2 regions of the Veillonella absiana genome follow, and region 1 is predicted to be linked to the other one. Evidence: a T-box and tRNA genes for the amino acid it is inferred to sense, from the RefSeq annotation. Region 1 holds a T-box; the other holds one or more tRNA genes.
The links. The T-box of region 1 lies ahead of cysS (cysteine--tRNA ligase). A T-box ahead of a tRNA ligase gene usually reads a tRNA of that ligase, here a tRNA-Cys.
Positions count from the first base shown of each region.

Region 2: it encodes a tRNA-Cys, which carries the amino acid that the T-box ahead of cysS (cysteine--tRNA ligase) is inferred to sense. The anticodon was not compared.

Region 1 covers NZ_JAWJZB010000003.1:183,685-187,107, forward strand. Annotated here, with positions in the region: gene RVY80_RS03585 (bile acid:sodium symporter family protein) at 1-837, shown strand, start outside; T-box leader at 1,151-1,350, shown strand; gene cysS (cysteine--tRNA ligase) at 1,401-2,849, shown strand; gene RVY80_RS03595 (Mini-ribonuclease 3) at 2,839-3,318, shown strand; gene rlmB (23S rRNA (guanosine(2251)-2'-O)-methyltransferase RlmB) at 3,371-3,423, shown strand, end outside.
Region 2 covers NZ_JAWJZB010000006.1:104,603-108,025, reverse strand. Annotated here, with positions in the region: gene RVY80_RS06160 (phosphoethanolamine transferase) at 1-1,211, shown strand, start outside; gene RVY80_RS06155 (2-thiouracil desulfurase family protein) at 1,371-1,820, opposite strand; tRNA gene RVY80_RS06150 (tRNA-Leu) at 1,985-2,073, opposite strand; tRNA gene RVY80_RS06145 (tRNA-Cys) at 2,098-2,172, opposite strand; tRNA gene RVY80_RS06140 (tRNA-Gly) at 2,185-2,259, opposite strand; tRNA gene RVY80_RS06135 (tRNA-Phe) at 2,267-2,342, opposite strand; tRNA gene RVY80_RS06130 (tRNA-Asp) at 2,352-2,427, opposite strand; gene RVY80_RS06125 (MBL fold metallo-hydrolase) at 2,519-3,127, opposite strand; gene RVY80_RS06120 (TrkH family potassium uptake protein) at 3,133-3,423, opposite strand, start outside.

The sequences.
Region 1 (3,423 bases):
GCTGCAAAGCAAACGGTTCCGTTGTTACAACTAGTTATGTTTAGTATGGGGTTGACGCTGACAGCATCAGCATTCGTAGCCGTATTTAAACAACCATGGCAAGTTATTTTGGTATCAGTTATACAATTTGCTTGGATGCCGTTAGCAGGGTTCTTAATTGGGTATATTTTTAATTTTCCCCCTGAGGTTGCAGTAGGTTTCATTTTATTAGGTGCTTGTCCAGGTGGTACTGCATCTAATGTTATGACATTCTTGGCGAATGGCAATGTACCATTATCCATTTCTGCTACAGCTGTTTCTACAATGTTGGCCCCAATTTTGACACCTATTTTTATCGTATTTTATGCTGGTGCTACATCTAGCATTGAAATTGCGTTTTGGCCTATGTTCATGTCCATTGTGAAAATCGTAGTTGTGCCAATTGTGTTAGGTATCATCATTAACTATTTTGTTGGTTCTAAAATTGAACCGGTAAAAGAAGTATTACCAACTATTGCAGCTATCGCAGTATTGATTATTATTGGTGGTGTAACTGCTATTAGCCGTAATAATATTATGGAAACAGGTGCCATTATTTTCGTGGCTTGCTTGCTACAAAACTTAAGTGGTTATTTAGTAACCTATGGTGTATGTAAGCTGGTTGGTACGGAAACAGCTTCTCGTCGTGCTATGCAAATTGAAGTGGGCATGCAAAACTCAGCTTTGGCAGCAAGTTTGGCGATGACACACTTTACTCCGCAAGCAGCCGTAGCTGGTGCAGTGTTCTCTATTATTCATAATTTCACAGGCTCCATCTTTGCGGGTTTCTGCCGAAAAAATGATTCTAAAAACATTTAAATAAGTATTCGAAGAATCACCCTATCTTTCTCTCCTGACGCGTTCCGCGAATGTCGAGATAGATAGGGTGATTCTTCTCATATACAATCGTATTGAAGGTGTTAAGAATCTTTTTTCGGCATGGGCCCATCATTATCTGACGAGTGAAATTATGAGTAATAGAGAACTAGGGAGAGGTGGATAGGATTATCATACAGAATCGGCTTTAGTAGATAGGAAGTGGTTTGACATAGTGCTTCTGCTTTAGTGCGAAGGTTAGATAATCATTGACTTTTTTCGATAGTGTTGGTATCATTAAATATATATTTTTATAGGAAAAGCTATGACTGAAAGAAGTACTTTAATACTAACTTACTAGCGAGGACCGATGGTGGAAGGGTCTATGGATAGGTAAAGGAAATGCATTCACGAGCTGGTGGGCTGATATGTAGGTTCATCCGGAGTCGCTCCGTTATGCGTTGAGTGAGTACAATTGTACTTAACAGAGTGGAACCGCGGACCATCGTCTCTGTATGAGATGAACGGTCTTTTTTTATTTAACATAGATGGAGGCATCGGTAACGATGAGAGAAATTACAGTTTTTAATACTATGACACGTCAAAAGGAAATATTTAATCCTGTGACACCTGGGGAAGCTAAAATGTATGTATGTGGTGTAACACCATATAATCATCCGCATATTGGTAATGCACGTCCATTTGTAACTTGGGATGTAATTCGTCGCTACTTGGCACATGTGGGTTATAAAGTAACATATGTACAGAACTTCACAGATGTGGACGATAAAATCATCAATACATCCAATGGTGAAGGTGTAACTTGGGACGTAATTGCTAATCGTTATATCGATAGTTATTTCGAAGTTATGGATCAATTAGGTGTTAAACACGCTGATGTGTATCCTCGTGTATCTACTCACATCGATGATATTGTGGCAATGATTGCCAAATTGATTGAAAATGGCTATGCTTACGAACTTGATGGTGACGTATATTATAGCGTTGAAAAATTTGAACATTACGGTGAATTATCTGGACGTACCTTGGATGATATGGAAGCAGGCGCCCGTATCGAGGTTGATGGTCGTAAAAAGAATCCTATGGACTTTGCATTGTGGAAATCTGTGAAACCAGGTGAACCATCTTGGGAATCTCCTTGGGGCCCAGGTCGTCCTGGTTGGCATATCGAATGCTCTGCTATGAGTAATAAATACCTTGGCGAAGAATTTGACTTCCATGGTGGTGGCAGCGATTTAATTTTCCCACATCATGAAAATGAAATTGCCCAATCCGAAGGTTGTTCTGGTCATCATCCAGCCGTTCGTTACTGGCTACATAATGGTTTTATTACTATCAATCAAGAAAAGATGTCAAAATCTTTGAATAACTTCTTCTTAGTGAAAGATGTATTGCAACATTATAGCCCAGATGCACTCCGCTATTTCTTGCTTAGTACGCATTATCGCAGCCCATTAGATTTCTCTGATGAAAGATTGGAAGAAGCGAACAAAGCATTAGAACGTTTTACAACAGCTATCCAAAATGTATTGTATTTGGAAACTTGTCCTGCAGGTCAATGTGAAGAAGCAGAAACTTTACTTTCAAAAGCAAAAGAATATGAAGAAGAATTCGAAGCTGCTATGAGTGATGATTTCAATACAGCCTTGGCTACATCCTCAATGTTTGGATTGGCTAAGGAAATCAACATCTATTACCAGTCCGTTGTAAGTCGTGATGGTGTAGTATGCCAAGAAGCGCTAGCAGAAGTGAAACGTATTTTCTCTTTCATGACAGAAGTTATTGGCATTCTTGAGAAGACATGGGAAGGTCAAACTGGCGCCAATGCAGAAGAATATGATGAATTAATGCAAGTCATCTTGGCAGTGCGCCAAGATGCTCGTGAGCAAAAACAATGGGGGATTGCTGATTGTATCCGTGATCGTCTAGCTGAAATTGGTATTACTATTGAAGACTCTCCGCAAGGAGCTCGGTGGAAAAAACGTGAAATTTAAACAATTTCAATTTTTAAAAAGCGAGGCTCTTCGTAAATTACGAGACCTCGATGAGAATCATACAGGGATAGCACCCCTAACAGTTGAGGAAACATTAGTGGCAGACGCCCTAATGCTTGCTTATATTGGAGATGCTGTATATTCTATGTATGTTCGAGAACGTGTTATTCAAATGGGGATTGGTAAAGTTCAAGTTTTACATACTATTGTTACTGATTTTATTTGTGCTAAAGCACAGGCAAAAGTGTTACTAGCAATAGAAGATGATTTGACGGACATTGAGCAACATATTGCTAGACGCGGTCGTAATAGCAATGTGAATGTACCAAAGAGTAGTACGGTTCAAGAATATCGTAGCAGTACGGCCTTTGAATCTATTCTTGGATTCTTATATGAAACACGTCAAATGGATAGACTAGAAGAACTAATGTCTAAGGCATATAGGGTAACATTAGTAGAATTAAAATAATATTAGTGCAATTAGTGCATATATATATCCATTTAGATAGAGAAAGGTCACTATGGACGAATATATCGTAGGTCGTAATGCTGTGAAGGAAGCGTTGCGAGCAGG
Region 2 (3,423 bases), on a different contig from region 1:
GTCATTGTGGTATGAGTCGTGTAGTAGAACTCAACTCTACACGTCCACTTCGTCTTGGCGTGCTTGTGTCCGCACTAGTGGCCTTTCTAATTTATGTACCATTCTTCTTATTTCCTGTTACTTGTATTATGGCTAACTGGTACGCTGCTGTTGACTATGTAAAACAAATGCAACAATACAACGACCACCATCATAAGGTATATGATTCATTTAATTTAGATTCCCCAAATACAGCAGCAAAGGAAACACCCGGTACCATCATCCTAGTCATTGGCGAATCTGCCTCTCGTGATTATATGAAGGTCTATAATCCTGATTTTGCCTATGATGATACACCATGGCAAAGTCAAGTATCACAAGATAGAGATAATTTTTACTTCTTTAATCATGCCTATTCCTCATATGTACAAACTGTACCAACATTAGAACGCGCCCTGTCAGAACGTAACCAATATGACGATCGTCCATTTTTAGATTCTGCAAACATTATGGACATCGCTAAAAAAGCAGGCTATAACACAACATGGTTTAGTAACCAAGGTGTGTTTGGTGAATACGATACAGCCATTTCTTTAATGGCTAAAACATCAGACAAAACCAAATGGGCTCATGAGTCCTATAGCTTCTCTGATCGTTATGATGAATATCTACTTCCTCTTTTGAAAGAAGTGGATCCTACTAAAAATAACTTTATCGTCATTCATATTATGGGCAGTCATATTTACTATAATGACCGATATCCACATGAATTTAGCAAATGGAAAAAAGGACCTTCCCCCGATGGTATGGAAGCCTATGCTAATAGTCAACTCTACACAGATTGGCTCTTACAAAACATTTATACCTACGCCAAAGATAATTTACACCTTCAAGCGATGGTATACTTCTCAGATCATGGTGAAAGCTTAGATAAATCTCATAATCCAGATACATTCGATTTCACGATGGCTCGTATTCCATTCTGGATGTATCTGTCTCCTGACTATCGCCAAGCTTTCCCCACAACAGCAAGAACCTTAGCCGAAAATAGAAACCAATATTTCACAAATGATTTATTGTATGATACGCTTACTGGTATCATGCAAGCCCCTAGTAATCATTATGATGCGACCCGAGATTTCTCGAATCCAAAGTATCGCTTTAATCTTCATAATTTAACTACACTACTAGGCGAACAACCGCTTGCAAATGATCCATTGTATATGAAGTAAAACTCAATTAAATACATGCCAAAACCCCGAGATAATGAGTTTTTCATTACTTCAGGGTTTTCTATTTCTACCTATTACTTATTAACATTCATTTATAAGATAAGCTTTCAGCCCATATCTTTCACCCATACCCCAAACTATAAAGCAAATAGCTAGCTCTTATAATATATTATTTTCTATATCATGTTCTGTATAAACTTGAATACCATGTTTAAGTAATAATTCTGTAGTAACACCATTACCATCAACTAATCGTTTGGAGAATGTGCCATCATAAATTTGACCTTTACCACAGCTAGGGCTTCTAGATTTTAGTACAGCATATCTACAATGATATTTTTCTACTAATGCTAACGCCATAAGTGCACCTCGGTGAAATTCTTTTGTCACATCTTCTCCCGATGCACATCTTACATATTCCTGTATTCGTTCTGCAGGAGCCCTAGGCGTTGTCAATCCACCTAATACCTCAGGGCAACATGGAATAATTGTATAGCGCTCTTTAAGACGCTCAATATGCTCTACATAATTATTTCCACCATTATATTTACAATTGTCACCTAATAAACAAGCACTAACTAATATATAATTCTTTTCTTGATCGCTCATAGGTATATCCTTATTAAATAATCTACGATAGTACATATACTTGCTCTATACTTACAAATACATATCCCATAATTTCATCATTTAACGGGCTAGTATAAAGCTAATCTAAGTATATATAACCTCTATTAGATATAAAAAAATAGACTAACCGAAGTTAGTCTAAATGGTGCCGAGGACCGGAATCGAACCGGTACGGTTATTTCTAACCGACGGATTTTAAGTCCGTTGCGTCTGCCTGTTCCGCCACCCCGGCATGGGTAACGTTAGTATGTAATTATGGAGGCGGCACCCAGAATCGAACTGGGGAATAAAGGTTTTGCAGACCTCTGCCTTACCGCTTGGCTATGCCGCCATAGTGGAATAATGGAGCGGGAAACGAGATTCGAACTCGCGACCCCCGCCTTGGCAAGGCGGTGCTCTACCGCTGAGCTATTCCCGCATGTACATGGTGCCTCAGGACAGAATCGAACTGTCGACACACGGATTTTCAGTCCGTTGCTCTACCGACTGAGCTACCGAGGCATACATAAATGGCGACCCCGATCAGATTTGAACTGACGATCTTCGCCGTGACAGGGCGACATGTTAACCGCTACACCACGGGGCCGTATTTAGAGTACTTTGTTAGTATATAGTTTTTCACACATATTGTCAAGCGTATAAATAGATAAATTTTACAAAATTTAGACCCCCTACTCTCACATTTGATGTGAAGCTATATATTCTAACAAATAAGGGCGTTCATCTTTAATCGTCGTATCTTCTTGATGCCCAGGATGAATGTATAATGCATCAGAAAAGGTTATGATTCTTTCTATACTCGCTTTCATTTCCGCTGCATTCCCTGTATAGGTATCTATTGTTCCTACCATTTGCTTAAAAACAGTATCTCCTGTAAATAAATGATTTTCCCACTGAATACATACCGATCCCGTGCTGTGCCCTGGTGTATGATGAACTTGTAAATCAAAGGGCCCCACTTGTAGTTGTCCTTCTATTAAATCTTCACACTCAGTATACATTTTTTTTTTGTATACACTTGGACGACGTCTAATCAACTGTAATAATTCTTGATCATTAGGATGTAAATAGGCTGGTATATTAAAATATTGGCAAACATCATCGAGTGCTGTTACATGATCACAATGACCATGTGTTAACAGCACTGCCAACGGTGTCGTATCTTTCACCATTTCGATAATATGTTGACTGTGAAAGCCTGGATCGATAATGATAGATTGATTATCTTTAATTAATATATAACAGTTCGCCTTATATAGTCCTAAGGGGCGCTTTAAAATAGTCAACTCTATCACCTTCGTTTACGACCTTGATTCCATATCACTTGATACTGTTTTGGTTTAGATGATTTTATAAAATAGCCTTCCCAAAATTGAGGATGAAACATAACAAGTATAGTAAATAACTCTAAACGTCCTAATAGCATATCAAATATAGCCACTAATTTTGCAAAATCATGGAGATCTGCAAAAGAACTTGTGGGACCAAAATTACCAAAGGCAATCCCTACATTAGCGAGAAAGGCCGTTACAATTTGAAGTGCATCACTGGTTTCCATACCAGTACAAGCCATACCAATTAC